DNA from 4 places in the Exiguobacterium sp. FSL W8-0210 genome. Region 2 is predicted to be linked to each of the others. Evidence: riboswitches for the same ligand, from Rfam matches in the RefSeq annotation. Region 2 holds a riboswitch; each other region holds the start of a gene.

The links. A riboswitch is a leader RNA that binds a small molecule or an ion and turns the genes downstream of it on or off. The one in region 2 is predicted to bind thiamine pyrophosphate.
Region 1: another riboswitch for thiamine pyrophosphate. It lies ahead of MKY22_RS16300 (3-oxoacyl-ACP reductase); the one in region 2 lies ahead of MKY22_RS08320 (ECF transporter S component).
Region 3: another riboswitch for thiamine pyrophosphate. It lies ahead of MKY22_RS06340 (thiamine phosphate synthase); the one in region 2 lies ahead of MKY22_RS08320 (ECF transporter S component).
Region 4: another riboswitch for thiamine pyrophosphate. It lies ahead of thiT (energy-coupled thiamine transporter ThiT); the one in region 2 lies ahead of MKY22_RS08320 (ECF transporter S component).

What each region holds. Positions count from the first base shown of each region.
Region 1 is NZ_JBBOUK010000002.1:35,121-39,335, reverse strand. Features, by position in the region: gene MKY22_RS16310 (DEAD/DEAH box helicase) at 1-91, opposite strand, end outside; partial or broken gene MKY22_RS16300 (3-oxoacyl-ACP reductase) at 1,158-1,908, opposite strand; TPP riboswitch at 2,042-2,142, opposite strand; gene MKY22_RS16295 (excalibur calcium-binding domain-containing protein) at 2,950-3,714, shown strand; gene MKY22_RS16290 (helix-turn-helix transcriptional regulator) at 3,965-4,215, shown strand, end outside.
Region 2 is NZ_JBBOUK010000001.1:1,578,125-1,582,339, reverse strand. Features, by position in the region: gene MKY22_RS08330 (energy-coupling factor transporter transmembrane component T family protein) at 1-390, opposite strand, end outside; gene MKY22_RS08325 (ABC transporter ATP-binding protein) at 362-1,891, opposite strand; gene MKY22_RS08320 (ECF transporter S component) at 1,888-2,460, opposite strand; TPP riboswitch at 2,561-2,660, opposite strand; gene MKY22_RS08315 (50S ribosomal protein L25/general stress protein Ctc) at 2,756-3,433, opposite strand; gene MKY22_RS08310 (GNAT family N-acetyltransferase) at 3,724-4,215, opposite strand, start outside.
Region 3 is NZ_JBBOUK010000001.1:1,231,363-1,235,577, reverse strand. Features, by position in the region: gene MKY22_RS06360 (ThiF family adenylyltransferase) at 1-180, opposite strand, end outside; gene MKY22_RS06355 (thiazole synthase) at 177-941, opposite strand; gene thiS (sulfur carrier protein ThiS) at 944-1,144, opposite strand; gene MKY22_RS06345 (FAD-dependent oxidoreductase) at 1,141-2,085, opposite strand; gene MKY22_RS06340 (thiamine phosphate synthase) at 2,082-2,675, opposite strand; TPP riboswitch at 2,758-2,860, opposite strand; gene nagZ (beta-N-acetylhexosaminidase) at 2,917-4,137, opposite strand; gene MKY22_RS06330 (OsmC family protein) at 4,134-4,215, opposite strand, start outside.
Region 4 is NZ_JBBOUK010000001.1:1,958,722-1,962,936, reverse strand. Features, by position in the region: gene pknB (Stk1 family PASTA domain-containing Ser/Thr kinase) at 1-377, shown strand, start outside; gene rsgA (ribosome small subunit-dependent GTPase A) at 403-1,308, shown strand; gene rpe (ribulose-phosphate 3-epimerase) at 1,311-1,967, shown strand; TPP riboswitch at 1,990-2,099, shown strand; gene thiT (energy-coupled thiamine transporter ThiT) at 2,160-2,720, shown strand; gene MKY22_RS10380 (thiamine diphosphokinase) at 2,722-3,324, shown strand; gene MKY22_RS10375 (amino acid permease) at 3,379-4,215, opposite strand, start outside.

The DNA of each region.
Region 1 (4,215 bases), on a different contig from region 2:
CTGAATATTTATTTATACGATTTATAAAAATATCAACTTCCGAATTACTTTTGTCTAAATTTTTATAAAAAAAACTACTGTTTCTGATCACAAATCATTTCTCCTTCATCCAACATTATAAAAAATCACTATATTATCCCTATTAAATAAGATTATATTTCAACATTATTTTATAGTATTGAATAGATAATTACGAAAATTTAAATCTCCACTTAACTTTATATGAGTTTATACAAAAAATTATTAAATTTAGATTTTTTGTATAAAGTTACTTTAATAATACTTATTAATTGATTTTCATCCAAGTACTTTTTAGCGCTTTGTATATACTATATTAATTTTTTTGATTTACACTCTTTGTCTGCTTTTAAATATATCGTCTAATCTTTTTTCTTAGATAATTTTTAAACTAGTAAAATTTTCTTCTATTTCTATCGAGCCGCATCATTTCAAAACTCATATGGCTACTAATTTTCATTTGAAATTACGAAGTTAAAAAATTACGATGAAACATGTTACGATACACCGAATAGCTTGGGTTCTCACAAGATTGTTAAAACTGTTAGCTAATTAATCTTAAAGAAAATTGGCTTGATTCCATCATAAGAATAGCCTCTCTATTAAAGTTAAAGTCACTAATTTTTACGTCTTTTTATATTATTTTTTCTCATAGAAAGTGCATTCATATCATAGGTCGATGCTTCCCGGTATTTCATCAAGGTCACTAAGTTCTAGCTTACTCGTTCCTTCGTCAGATGTTCAAGACTTAGGAGTTGTCTTGTTGCCATATATGGATTGGAAAACGTACTCGATATCGTGGAGACTAATCCAATATGATCCGCCACTTGAGAAATAACAGTTAAATTGATCAAAGGATCCAACCAAAAAGCAGGTAAATCAGTTGCATTATTAGCCGGAAAGGAATGATTATCCGCAAAAAATACTTCATTCAAACATCTAGCTGCCGCTATCTGAGCCAAACGCTAATAATAGCGGCTCTCTCCGATCTCTTTAATCGCGGAATCAGCCATTAACCATGTGGCTTGGGGATGACCACATTCATATAATAAAACGCCGATATTAACTGATTTCTATTCGTCATCTTCTGTTCACGAATCCCTTCTCTTACAAGCTGAGAATCTTTTAAAACGCCCGCTTCAATTCATCGTTAATCCACCATTGACCGTTACGTTTTGACCGTTAAACCCAGACGCTGCTTCTGATGCCATAAAGGCAACCATTTGTGCTACTTCTTCTGGGGTAGTCACTTTTTTCAACAGTTTCGATTGATCAATTAAATCGAATACTTCAGCGGTTGTCACAGCACTAGCATCCGTAAGTTTCAACAATCCGCCGGAGACGACATTCACGTTTATACCGTATTGACCTAGTTCTGCGACCAGGTTGCGTGTAAAACTAATTAGACCTGCTTTTTGCTGTTAAGTATTCATGATGAGGAACTACTGGGTTTTGATAGAGGTTTGTTCTAATGCTAATGATACTACCGTTATGTCGTTCCATAATTGTGGAAGAAAATTTTAAATGATGTGAAGCGCCGTTTTTAACGTTGCATCCAATTGTTTCTAGTAGTCCTCCTATTGCAAATCGATGAAAGATTTTTGAGAAACTGGATCAAATTTGAATTCTACTAATGCATCATTAATAACAACATTGATTTGACCATAATGTGCTGTTGCGGATTGCATCATGCTCTCAATATCTTCCCGCTTCATGACATCTGCATACAAGGCAAGTGCATTCTCTACTCCTAGTTCGCTCACACGCCTTTGTGCCGCATCTTTGCTTTTAAAGTAATTAATCATCATTTAAATCCATTTTCACTAACATCCTTGCAATCGTCGCCCTAGAGTCTTGACTACTTCCCGTCATTAACACTGTTCTGGTCATTCCTGTCCGCTACCCTATCAATTTTTGCAACTTAATAGTGAAGTAGTAAACAAAAAACGCAACTCTCTAAATGGAAAGTTGTGCACGTCTAAACAATCACATAGCAAAGAGCGACATTATTGTCTCTGTTTGTTCATTAGGGTTTACACTTCTCTACGCTAGTACTACCTAGTTCAGGTACAAAGGGTTTGAGTCGCTCCTCATCTCAGTTTAATAACACCCCTAGTGATTCTATTTAAATTACCTTCACTTTAGTCGTCTTATACATCTGTTAATAATGATGAGTGTGATTTGTTAATAGTATTTCTTTAAAGATCGAGCGTAAAAATAGGTTTATGATCTTATCCGGATTGCTTTGTTACGGTCATATCTTATACTAGACAATCCTAATTATCGTTTTTTCTTTGATAATGTCTTAATATATGAGCGATTCGATTTTGCAGATCAATTACGTGACCTAAAAGTCCGAATCATTGATGTCTGCAATATAGTAAGCTTATCTTGCTTAATCATCGTATGAGAGCCATTAAGTAGTATGTATGTCGTCTTCTCTCTTCGTGTTGATTACCTTACTTTTTTCGTCTTAAATTTATACGTGCTCTATTTAATGCTTTTATTGCTTTTTGAATAAAAACGTACCAAATCAATCAACAATTCATTTTCTTTTCCATAATATCATTGGAGTTCTTCACAATTGCGTAAGAGATAAGTGCTTTGATACGGTAAATGCCTTTCTCATCATCTAAGCAATTAATCAATCTTTTTCTTCTAACTCATTATGTCAAATTTCCTTATACAGTCCTATTTGTATCGACTACGACATACAACCTTTTCTGATTATTTTTAATTCGCTTAGATTGGTGTACGTCTATTCTCTTAAAAATTATCAATTATATTTGATCAGTAATTGCTTATATTTTATTCAAATTAGTACTCGAGCGTTATAAGCGATTTTTTAGAAAAGAACTATAAATTCCTAATCAATTTTCCCTTATAAATATGTACAATAAAAATACAAATATTTTTAAAGGAGCTGAACTTATGAACATCCGAAAAGTATTATTTCTCGTCGTAATTGCTATTGTCTATCTTTTACTCTTCACTATCACCTTTTGGAGTCTCATTGGCTTATTGATCTCAGCAGTTGGTCTATACTTTTACTTTAAACCAAGGTTTCGAAATCCAGTGAAGTACCCAACCTTTGCCGTTTGGCTAGGCGTATTCATTGCTTTTGCAATTTCTATCTATATGGTAGACAGAATAAATGAGCCTCAAAAAATAGAAGCCGGGTCTTCTACCAAGGAAACAAAGATGTTGGAATCATTAAAGATAGAGTCAAAGGAGTTAGAAACATCTTTAAAAGACACGCAATTTAAACTAAAAGAGCAACAACAAGAAACGAAAAAATTGAAAGAGGAGTTAGCACAAGAAAAAGAGTTACGTTTGCAAACCGTTGAAAGCTATAAGGAGGAAGCAGACAAACGTACTACCTTAGAGAATAAACTCAATAAAGAAGAGACGAAACGCATTGTTGCAGAAGAGAAAATCGACGAACTCGAAGCCTCTTTAGCAAATAGTGAAGTGATAAATGAAGATGAGAGTATATCTGATGAGGAATACGTTGATGAAGTAAATACAGAAGTAGCAACTGATTTTGAATACGACCCTTCTGGAGCAGATCGCGACTGTGGTGATTTTTCCAGCGCCCAAGCCGCTCAAGATTTTTATATAGCTGCCGGAGGTCCTGCAGTTGATCCCCATGATTTAGACCGCGATAACGATGGAAATGCATGTGATTGGAATTGACAAGTGTGTATGAATTTTCTCGCGCATGACAATTGGTAGATCTACTTAAGATTAAATAAATGATTAAATTTCTTAACTGATAGTGTGGTAAGTGAAATAACAAAAAGTATGCGCCCGCGCATACTTTTTGTTATTGTATTTTATTTTTAATGATACTAAATGCGTTTCAATTATTAATTAAGATGAAATCATTTACACTTTATAGATATACATAAAAACTTCCGTCGTGTTTAACGTAAAGGAGATTCCATTGAAACTTGAACGTTTACTAACTATTATATTTAAGCTACTTCATCGCTCTACCATTTCTGCTTCACAACTAGCTGAAGAATTAAATGTCTCTCAGAGAACAATTTATCGAGATATCGAAACCATTAGTCCAGCTGGTATTCCTATTACTTCGTACCATGGAACAAACGGTGGATTCGGTATTATAGAGAATTACAAATGGGATAAAACGTTTTTAGACGCTTCTTCTATGCTTGAGGTATTGTCTTTAGT
Region 2 (4,215 bases):
GCTCATTACGAAACGGGTCGCGTCGGTCGTCGTGACGAAAGCGAGGCTCAAGCAGACGAACGTGGCCATCCGCAAGGCAAGTAACCAGCCGTGCGCGACGCTTTCCGACGTGACATGAAACCAACCAAACGACCAAAGAATATTCGTTCCTTTGCCGAAAGCCGCCATCATCCAGAACGTCAATAAGAATAATAGACTATACGGCGCAAGTCGCTTCAAGAAATCAAAAGGACCCCATCCGGAGAGGAGTAGCAGTGCGATAGCAAAACTCAGGAATACTAACGTTTTGACCCAGTCATTCGTTGCAATCAAGGCAAACATGATCAAAAACAATCCGCTTCCCTTAATGACGGGATTGAGTTTAGCGAACGGGGACACGTTCGTTTGCATCACGTTTCACCTCCTGGAATTGGTACGAAAGTGGACGTTGTAGCTGACAGCGCTCGAGTAATGGAACGTCAGCGAATAACTCGCTTGGGCGACCGTCAAAAGCAATCCGTCCTTGCTCCATGACGAGGACACGATCCGCATACCGGGCGACGAGCTCCATATCATGCGTCGCCATGACGAGTGTCGTACCGTTCTGTTGTTCCATCTGTAACTGTTCCATTAAGCGTCGTGTCGTCAATCCATCTTGTCCGAAGGTCGGTTCATCGAGCAACAATAAGTCTTTCGTTTGTCCGAGCATCGTTGCGACGCTGAGCCGTCGTTGTTGCCCCGTACTAAGAGCAAGGGGTGACTGCTGTTTGACAGATGTCAGTTCCAGCCGTTCGAGCAACGCCGCGCGCTTAACGTTCGTCGCTGCCCGGTGGCTCCAGTCGATTTCCGCTTCGACCGTCAGCTTAAGAAACTGCAGATCCGGTTGTTGAAAGACATAGCCAACGTGCTCATAAAAGCGACGCCGGGAGTAACGATGAACCGGTCGCCCCTGGAGCTGATACGTTCCACGATTGGGAAGCAACCGCCCGAGTGTCGCAAGCAGTGTACTTTTCCCGGATCCATTTGCCCCAAGCAGCATCACCCATTCTCCTGTCTGCAGGGAAAATGTCGCATCGGTCAGCGGATATGGTGCTTTCGTCGATAATGCAGCGACGTGTAACAAAGAGCGACCAGCTGTAGCGACGGGGGAAGGCACATGAAGTCGCGCCGCTTGCGGTCCATCTATGGGTAACGTCTCTAACGTATACGGATACAAAGAGGGAACGGCAATACCTTTCGTTTGAAGCTCTTTGTAATCCTGCGGGAACAGATCCCGTGGATCTGCTGTCGCAGTAATCGATCCGTCCTCAAGTAAGACGACCTGGTCGACGTACGGCAAACAGACATCGAGTTGGTGTTCGATCAAGACGATCGTTAAATCGTGTTCTTTTTGAATTCGAAAAATCAACGCCATCAGCTCATGTTGTCCGATTGGATCAATCTGAGCCGTTGGTTCATCGAGTAATAAGATCGTCGGCTCAAGTGCTAGGACCGCTGCGAGCGCGAGACGCTGTTTCATTCCACCGGATAGACTCGCGATCGGTGTCGAGAAGGGGAGGGGGAGACCGACGAGTGCGAGTAAGCGTTCAATTCGTTCATCCATCTCCACGCGCGGAATCGAGCGATTTTCTAAACTAAAAGCGATTTCGCGTCCGATCGTCTCCATGCAGAACTGTTCTTCTGGATTTTGAAACAAGATTCCGACCGAACCGGACCGGGTAACGGTACCAGTCTGTTCGACTTCAATCGTTTCCGGTGTCAGTCCGGCAAGGGCATGAAGTAATGTCGTCTTGCCACTCCCACTTCGTCCGAGCAGAAGGGTCGTCCCTTGCTCAATCGTCAGCGATACATGATTGAGCACCGATTTCATCTGACCGGGATAGCGGATGCTGAGGTCGTCGACAGTAATCATGCGACTTCTCGTTTCGCACGTCCTGCCGCAAACCCGTTCAAGACACCAGTCGCAACAAGGCGACGGACGAGAATGGCTGCAAGCAAGCCACCGAGTAATGCGCCGCTGATCAATTGTAAGCCAGTTGTCGCAAGCAACGTCGTCGTTGTGTAGTAACCGAATCCGTTCGCGATTAGACTATAAACGATGCTACCAATCGCGGCTCCGACACCCGATAACATCAAGGTCCATGTGTCATAACGACGGTAACGCGTCATCGCGAAGACGATTTCCGCACCAAGTCCTTGGCAGACTCCGATCAGAAGAGCGGATAAACCAAAATGACTACCTGTGAACAGTTCGACGGCTGCCGCGACGACTTCCGCAATTAAAGCGGCACCTGGCTTTTGAATGATTGCTGCGACGAGCGGGCTCGCGATGATCCAGATCCCAAACATCCAGTTGGCACCGACAGGACCGAAGATCGCTGAGATTGGTAACCAGAGTGTTGACCAACCAAGATAGATGACCCCGCAAGCGACGGCGAGCATCATCATGACCATGATTTCTTTCATTTTCCATTGTTGCATTAGGTACGTCCTCCTTAGAATGGGGGAGACGCCAAAAAAGACCGCCCTCCGTAAAAAAGAGAGCGGTCCTCAGAAAAACTGCGCGCAGCAGGAGTCATTGGATGTGATCGCTCCACTTTCCTACGCTAGTATGAACTAGATCAGGTTCGAAGGGTCCGAAGTGAATCGTCTCAGCCAAATGGGCTCCCCTAGTGGATATGGTAATAGGTGATACGCTGTTCACTTTAGGCAATCTTCTGTCTATTGTCAAGACACAAAAAAACGATACGCCACGAAGGGCGTATCGTCAAACGACTTATTTGTTGTCTTCGTTCTCTTCTTTTGCTTCTTCTGAAGACTCTTCCGTAGCTTCCGCTTCGTTGTCTTCACCAGCTTCCGCTTGTGCCTCAGCTTCTGCTTCTTCGATTTCCTCAAGCTCTTGTTCAAGCGTTGATTCGACGACAGCTGCGACTTGAATGTCGCCTTCTGTGACGATACGGAAATCTTTTTGTTCTGGAAGATCAGCAACAGAAATCGAATCGCCGATTTCGAGGTTCGTGACGTCGACTTCGACGTTCTCTGGTAATTTATCTGGTGTAGCTGCGACTGTTACTTTAAAGAGTGTCTGTGACAGGAATCCACCGACTTTAGCGCCAGCTGCTTCGCCGACGAGTACGACGTCTGCTTCGACTTCTGTCTCTTCATCCATTTTAACGGCGATGAATTCAACGTGATCGACAGTTGATGTGAAGACATCCATATCACGACGGTTGATCAAGACGTTAATATTTTTACCGTCGAGTTTCAGTGAAATCAAGACGTTCTCACCGTTTTCTCGAACGATTTTAAGCAATTCTTTTTCTTCAAACGCGATTGGTGTACTTTCCACTTTGTAACCATACACGACACCAAGAGCTTTTCCTTCATGACGTAATTGTTTACGGAGTGAGCGTGGACGTACCTCGCGTTTTTCGGCTGTTAATTTAACTGACATGTTCATTTCCCCCTTGAATTTGGTATAGCCCTCAAAAGGTAATGAATGTAGGAGCAGGACAAGTCCTGAACAATATGAAACATGCTAAGACAATCGGTTTCAGACTCTCATGAATCTGACGCTTTCGTGACTTTGCATTTCTCTCCCAGGTCATTACGCTGATATTGAGAAACATGTGTGAGTAAGTCACCGGTTTGATGCGGTGCTAATGAGTTTATACCCCTATGTTTTAAATCCATAAACCTCTTTTTTATCTTTTCGAAGTCGAAAGACCTCCAAACCGCTTGAAATCAAGGGTTGAGAGGTCTTTCATTTTTTTCATTCTTTATGGTGATTCGTTCATTTTCACGAACTAAAACACGAACGAGACGTTCAATTTGTCGCATCGTCGTCTGTCCCATCGTCGAAATTTGAAGCCACTGATTGTAAACAAGATAGTCGCTTTCGTACTGGACGTGATACCCCTGAATACGCAGAGCGTCGCCTAAATCAGTTGCGGACGGATGAACGATCGTCAGTATTCCCGGCGCTTGTGCTTCTTGTTGTGCGAGGAGTTGTAATCCAGTTGCGCGGACGGCTTGTTCGAGATAGGTCATCTTGATTGCTGCTTGATTAAGATCGAGGGCATCAAGCGCTGCCTGACAGGCAAGCAACAGGTTCGACGAGCCGGAAAAGGCAACCCCTTCTGCGTAGAGTCCTAAATCCAGATAACGGGGAATACAGAGAGAAGGTAGGACGCGATCTGCGTGACCAATGAACGCAAGACCCGGTAAACCACCAAT
Region 3 (4,215 bases), 350 kb from region 2:
CCACTCGACATAATCGCGGTCGACGATTCGGACGACACCGACACCGGCGCGGACGAGTTGCTCTGCCGACGCCGTTCCGAGCGCTCCCATGCCGATGATCAGCACCTTCGCTGATGCCAAGCGTGCTTGTCCCGCTTCCCCGATCGGTTGAAATCGAGTTTGCCGTGAGTAACGGTTCATCGAATCAATCCACTCGTTGGACTACTCGCGACCGCATACTGTTTCTTCTCGATACGTCCCGCTTCGTAACCGAGGCGCCCTGCTTCGACAGCTAGTCGCATCGCACGCGCCATCTTGACCGGATCTTGGGCATGGGCGACAGCTGAGTTCAATAAGACACCATCCGCACCCAGTTCCATCGCATAGGCGACGTCGGTCGGTGAACCGATCCCGGCGTCGACGATGACCGGGACCGTCGTCTGCTCGATGATAAATCGCAAGTGGAGCGGATTGAGGATACCTTGTCCGGAACCGATTGGTGATGCAGCCGGCATGATGGCGTGACAACCGATTTCCTCGAGTCGTCGTGCGAGCACGACATCGTCTGACGTATACGGTAAGACGATGAAGCCTTCTTTGAGTAATTCTTCAGAAGCCCGTAACGTCTCGATTGGGTCCGGTAGTAACGTCTTATCGCAACCGATCACTTCGACCTTCACCATGTCACACATACCGGATGCCCGCGCAAGCTTTGCTAACCGAACAGCTTCCTCCGCCGTCTTAGCACCGGCCGTGTTCGGCAGTAAATCGTACTTCGCTAAATCAAGCGACTCCAAGAAATTCGCTTGTTGTTTGTCGAAGATGTCGAGCCGACGGACGGCGAACGTCAAGATTTGTGAAGCAGACGCATCGATTGCTTCTTGCTGTACGGTAGCATCCGTATATTTCCCTGTTCCGAGCAATAACCGTGATTCAAATGTCTTTTCTCCAATTTTCAGCATGTTTATCCTCCTCCTACGAAATGAACGATTTCAAATGTGTCATTGTCCCGAACGACTGTCTGACCGTACGCCATGCGATCGATGATTTGTCGATTCTGTTCGACGATGACGAGCTTTTCCCCTAAGCCGAGTTGCGTGAGCATGTCCTCGATCGTTTCAATCTGATCGATCGTGTGGTCATTGCCGTTAATCGTAATGTTCATCGGACTTCCTCCTTCTGAATCAACCGTAATGTATTTACCAAGACTTCCGCTGTCGCCGGTGCGAGTAATATGCCATGCCGATGATGCCCCGTCGCTAGGAAGATCCGACGGGATGAATCGGCGACTCCGATATATGGCAAGCCGGACACCGTTTGTGGCCGTACACCGGACCAGACTTCTTCGATGACCGCGTCACGAATCGGTGGATACAGTCGTTCTGCTGCTTGAAGCAACGACGTGACCCCTGCGACACTGACACCGACCGTCTCGTCGTGCGGCAGTTCGGTCGCACCGATCAAAATCCGACCGTCTGCTTTCGGAACGAGGTAGACGGCGTCGTCAAACAGGATCGAGCGTAACGGCTGACCCGCGAGACGGACGGCGAGACATTCTCCTTTGACTCCATATGTCGCAATCGAAATACCAGCTGTATCGAGCAAGGCTTGCGACCCGCGTCCGGCAGCGACCGTCACCGTTCGTCCGGTCCACGTTCCCGCATTCGACTCGACCCTGATGAAGTCATCGCTCTCTTCGATGCGTGTGACATCTACCTGTTCTTCAATCGATATACCACGTGCGTGTAAGGCATACATCAATGCAGTCGTCAGTCGTCGTGGATCGATTTGACCGACCATTGGAAACAGATGCTCGCGTCCTTTACGCTTTAACAAAAACGGTTGTTCCCGGTACCCACAATCGATGCCAGTCTCTCGCTCGAGGCGACGAGCAAGCAACGGATACAGACGACGACTTCGCGCGGCAAGTGCATGCAATTCCTCTCTGAGCTCGATGTCCGTCGCAAGCATCCCGGCAGCCGCGCGACTCGTTCCTTGTCCACCTGCTCCGCGTTCTAAGACGACGACGGATTCATTCTGACAGGCGAGACCGTAAGCAAGCGTCAAACCGATGACTCCACCGCCGATGATGATGTGATTCGTCATACCCGTACCCCCTGATAATGCTTGACGGCGGCGAGTGGATCCGATTGACCGAGAATACCCGATAAGACGGCGATTCCGGTTACACCGGTCGCTACGATTTCAGGCATGCGTTCTGGTGTGATCCCGCCAATTGCAATGACTGGTTTCGTCGTGAAGGTGACGACTTGCTTCAAGGCGTCAATACCTCGTGGTGGCATGTCCGGCTTCGACGCTGTCGGATAAATATGACCGTACAGCAGTCGGTCGGCTCCTTCCGCTTCTGCTGCCAGTGCCTCTGCTAGTGAATGGACCGATTTCCCGATGACGAGATTCGGAAAATGACGTCGCACATCGCGGACACGCAAGGAACGGCGCGTCAGCTGCACACCGATGCCGGCGACATGGGCGACGTCGACCCGGTCATGAACCGTTAACTGTTCAGGCGAATAACCATGCCCAAGGAGTGCTTCAATCAGATCAAGTAATTCTGCCGCCGATAAGTTCGGTTCACGTAGATGCAGCTGATTCGTATAGGGTTGAAGGGATTGAAAGGTCTTTATTTCGTCAAGCGGATTAATGGATCCCGTCGAAATCAGATGTAAACGCATCATGTTCTTCCTTTCCATACGAAAAAGGACCACTCCCGATGTTGAAAGGAGTGGTCCGAAAATGCGCTGAAGCGCTAAGGATATCTAGGGTTTCGAGCCACTTCCCTCCGCTAGTACGAACTAGATCAGGTTCAAAGGGTCCGGATACTTCCGTCTCAGTCTGCTGGGAGACTCCCCTAGTGTCTTTTCGTGTTTAATTGGCTTGCCCCATTAGTCTAGCATGAGTCGCTTTGCTTCGCTAGTCCTAGTTGAGCGCTTCCACTTGCTGAATCAGCTCCGATTTCGTCGGTCGCTGTTGCTCTTGGCTGTCGGCATACGTCTGCTTTAGCTTCAGGATGCGCATTACTTTAGCGTCGAGCATCTCCGGCGTCAGCGTTTTGTCTTTGACGGCTTGCATCACTTCGGCATGGACCTTTGTGTAAGCACCTGCCTCTGAAAACATTGCCATATCAGCTCCGTTGACGAGCGACTGACGTGCCGCTTCCGCGAGACCATATTGTTTCGTGATCGCTCCCATGACGAGATCATCCGTGATGATGACACCGTTGAATCCGAGTTGCTGACGCAAGAGGTCAGTCAAGATCGGCTTTGAGAGCGAGGATGGATGCTGATTGTCATACGCGGGATAGAGAATATGGGCAACCATCACCATCTCGGCGCCCTCTTGAATCGCTTCTTTAAACGGTAACAGTTCCGTCCGCTTCAATTCTTCCTTTGATGCCGTCACTTTCGGTAGCCCGACATGGGAATCAACACTCGTATTGCCGTGACCGGGAAAATGTTTGACGACTGGAATCGTTCCCGTCTCCTGCATCCCGTGCATCAGGGCCGTACCAAGCGTCGCGACGGTCTTCGGATCAGCACTTAACGCACGGTCGCCGATGATCGGATTGTTCGGATTACTGTTGACGTCAAGGACCGGCGCGAAGTCCATGTTGAAGCCATAAAAACGTGACAAATGTCCGAGCGTACGTCCGACGTCTTCCATTTTCACTTCATCTGCTCCTTGCGCCATCCGTTGACTCGTCGGTAAACGTAATCGTTGATCCGGTACCCGGCTGACGCGTCCGCCTTCTTCATCAATCCCGACGAAGGCATACGGTTTTTGGTTCGTCTCTTGAATCGCACGCGTGAACGTCAAGAGTTGCTCTTCCGACGTAATGTTTCCGCCGAGCAATAAGACCCCGCCAATCGCATGCGTCTGTAACAATTTCCGGTCAGCTGCTGAAAGTTCCGTGCCGGCGACTCCGATGTAGAGCAGTTGATCGATCTTTTCTGACGTCGACATCGCTTTAAGTTGATGCTTTAATCGTGCTTGTTGTTGTGCTTCCTTTGTCGGCTCAGGCTTTGGTTTCTTCGCCTCCGTCGGTTGCTTCGTTGCTGGTTGTGATGGTTTCGTTGGTTCCGTCGTCTCCTGCGCACACCCTGCAAGCAACAGACAACCGATTAGTACGGTTTTCTTCACAAAGGATCCTCGCTTCGCACACCATTGATCGAATAATAGACGGAAATCTCAGCGTTCAGGGATTGCGAGACCGAACAA
Region 4 (4,215 bases), 380 kb from region 2:
GCGATGTCAAACTCGATCAAGTCATCCGTCAATTCCCACAAGCTGGCGCACAAGTCGAGCCGAACGACTCCGTGACGGTCTTCATCTCTAAAGGTGAGGAAGAAAAAACAGTGACGGCGACGTTCCCTGAAAAGGTCGTCTATGATGCTGTTAGTGAAGATGAAGAAGAGGCTCCGCCGAAACAAGTCATCCGAATCGAGACGGAAGACGCGAAAGGGAAGCGGACCGTCATCGAGGAATCAATTGATCAAGATGAGACATTCGACGTGCCATTAACGATTGATCCGGGAGAAGAAGGCAAAATTACGATCTATAAAGACGATACGGTGTATCGTTCAAAAACCATCACGTACAATCAAGCAAAAGACGCACAATGAATGTGATAAAAAAGGAGTGCATAGGATGACGGAACAACGCATCGAAGAGAATCGAGAAGGAACGATCATACGCCTGCAGGGCGGCTTTTATGATGTCATGACACCAGAAGGAGAAGTTCGTTCACGAGCAAGAGGAAATTTCCGAAAACGCGGCATCAGTCCAGTCGTCGGAGATGAAGTCGTGCTTCATATCGAAAGTGAGACCGGGTACATTCTCGAAGTGAAGGAGCGGGACAACTTTTTAGTACGCCCTCCAGTCGCGAATATCGACCAGGCATTGCTCGTCGTCTCGGCGGCAGAACCTGATTTTTCAGCGCACTTGCTCGACCGATTTCTCGTTTTGATCGAAGCGAAGGAAATTCAACCCGTCATCCTGTTGACGAAGATGGATTTGCTGGACGATGTTAAAGGACCGGCTGTCCGAGACGCCATTGCCGCTTACCGGAAGATTGGGTATACGGTCATCGAGACATCAAGTGAGACGTTGGCAGGTGTTGAGCAAGTCCGTCCGTTACTTGCTGGAAAAACGAGCGTTCTCGCCGGACAATCCGGTGTCGGGAAAAGTTCATTGCTCAATGCACTGGAACCCTCTCTTGATTTAGAAACAAGTGCGATCTCGAAATCACTCGGACGCGGACGTCATACGACGCGCCACGTCACATTGATGCCGCTTGCCGAAGGATTGATTGCCGATACGCCAGGTTTCTCGAACCTCGATTTTCCGTATGATATGGAAATCGAGGATGTACGGTGGAGTTTCCCTGAATTCGTGGCTGTACAAGATGATTGCAAATACCGAGGTTGCTTGCATTTGAATGAACCCGGTTGTGCCGTCAAGGAAGCCGTCGAAGCCCAAGAAATCATGTCCTCTCGTTATGAGAACTATGGTATGTTTATAGACGAAATCAAGAATCGAGCCCGGAGGTATTGAAGATGATTAAAATTGCACCATCTATCTTATCAGCAGATTTTGCGAATCTCGAACGCGATGTTAAAGCAGTCGAAGCAGCAGGCGCGGACTATATCCATTTTGATGTCATGGACGGTCAGTTCGTACCGAACATCTCATTTGGATTACCTGTGCTTAGCAGCTTACGTCAAAAGACGGATATGATTCTCGATGTCCATTTGATGATTGACCAGCCAGAACGTTTCGTCGAGGATTTCGTCAAAGCAGGGGCGGACATCGTGACGTTCCACGTCGAAGCGACGAATCATGTCCATCGTGTCTTGCAACAAATCAAAGCAGCGGGCGCAAAGGCAGGAGTCGTCTTGAATCCCCATACGCCATTATCAACGATTGAACACGTCCTTGAGGATGTCGATATGGTTTTATTGATGACGGTCAATCCGGGCTTCGGCGGACAAGCCTTCATCGAGCGTGTCATGCCGAAACTCGCAGCACTTGCGCAAATGAAAGCAGATCGTGGTCTGACATTTGAAATCGAGATTGACGGTGGCGTCAATCCGGAAACGGCAAAGCTTTGCATCGATAACGGTGCGAACGTTCTCGTCGCAGGATCAGCAATCTACAATGCACCAGATTATGCGGAAGCGATCACTAGCATTCGTCAAGGGGCTGCCGTATAATAAGAACGAGAAAACGAAATATGATGACCGCAAGGGGTGTCGCTTGAAAAGCGGCTGAGAGGAGTCTTTTAGACTTTAACCCTTCGAACCTGTTCCGTTCAAACGGACGTAGGGATGTGGCGCACGCAGGCAGTACGGCGTTCGTCGTACTGCCTTTTTGCGTCCTCTCGTACAATGAAGGAGGAAAATAGCATGAAACGGTTACAAGTGATGATGGAAATTGCCATCTTCGCCAGTCTCGGAGTCGTCTTTGATTTACTGATTCCATTCAAAATGCCACAAGGAGGCTCAATCAGCTTAGCGATGTTACCGATCTTCGTCATGGCATTTCGCCACGGTGTCGTCGGAGGGGTCGTCACGGGAGCGCTTGTGGGTACGATTCAATTGATGTTCGCTCCACAAGTCTTGACGATTGTTCAACCGATGCTTGACTATACGATTGCGTATGGTGTCGTCGGATTAAGTGGTCTGTTCGCGCGTCAAGTCAGACTAGCCGCGCGCAATGGACAAAAGAAAAGCTTGATGGCGTTCGTTCTCCTGGCGACGTTATTAGGCGCAGGACTCCGCTATATCTGTCATGTCATCAGTGGAATCGTCTTTTTTGCCGAGTATGCCGAAGGTCCAGTCGTACCGTATTCATTGATTTATAACGCGACATACATGGTACCGTCTTACGTTCTTTGTGGTGTCGTTGCGGGTCTTTTATTTACGACTGCGCCACGCTTACTCCGTTATTCGGCACGAGGTGTCTGAGATGCGGGCGATTCTCGTCTGTGCCGGTCCGCGAGAAGAAGCGCCGGATTTACGGACGTTTTGTCAGCCAGGTGACTTTATCGTCGGTGTCGACGGTGGTGTTCAGACGATTGAATCGTTTGGGCTGACATGCGACCTGACGATTGGTGATTTTGATTCTCTTGGTTATGTACCAGAAGGGGCAATCGTTCATCCGGCCGAGAAAGATGAAACGGATCTCGAACTGGCACTTCGTACAGTCTCAGAGAAGAAACAGTTTGAGGATACCTTCATTATCGGGGCGACAGGTGGGCGGCTCGACATGACCGTCCAAAATGTATATCTATTGAAGCGATACCCAGAGGCACGACTCGTGACGAAACGAGAAGAGGTACGATACTTGGCTGAGGGAACGTATGCAGTCGAAGCAGGGAGCTATCATTATCTTTCGTTCATTCCACTCGTACCATCGACTTTAAGCTTATCCGGAGTCAAATATCCACTTGATGCACATCCAGTACCGGTCGGAGGTTCCTTGACCGTCAGTAATGAATGGTGTGCGTCAGAAGCGAAGGTAGAGCTCCATCATGGAGAACTATTGATGATGCGGACGCTTAAGGAATAGCACAATCATAGGAAAGAGGCCGTGGATGACTCCGCGGCCTCTTTTTAGATGAAATTATTCTTCGAGTTGAGAAGGGGCGACACGGATGTCGCTTTGAGCGGATAGATGTTTTCCTTTGACGAAGAGATGATAACTTCCCCACATGACAAGGAAGAAAGGAACACCGATGTATAGAGCGATTCGTTGATCCGCTTGAAACGCAAGACTGACGAGGACGACGACGTTAAGTGTCAACGAAATCAGTGGTAACACCGGATAGAGTGGTGTCTTGAATTTCAGTTCGGATACATCGTGTCCGTTTCGGACGAACTGACGACGAAATGCAAGCTGCGAAGCAGAGATTGAAATCCAGCCGACTTGAGCCCCGAGTCCGGCTAAGGACAAGAGCCAAATGAAGACGGTATCTTCTGCAAAAAATGCGGTCAGAAGCGATAACATCGCGAACATCATCGTAAAGAGCAACGCCCGCATCGGCACACCACGTGCATTGACGTAAGATAATTTCTTTGAAATCATCCCTTCTTGCGCCATTGCCCATAACATCCGAGTCGCCGCATATAATCCGGAGTTTCCGACGGACAATAGTGCCGTCAAGACGACGATGTTCATCAAATCAGCAGCGTACGGAATACCGATCGCATCAAAGACCATGATGAACGGACTGCTGACTCCGCCAGCTGATTCATACGGAATTAATGCACCAACGATCGTAATCGATAAGACGAAGAAGATGAACGTCCGCCAGACTGTATTGCGGATGGCTTTTGGAATCGATTTTTCGGGCGTGTCGGACTCCCCAGCCGCAACACCGATCAATTCCGTTCCTTGGAAGGCGAAGTTGACGGCAATCATCGTCGTCAAGACACCGAGAATCCCGTTTGGAAACCAACC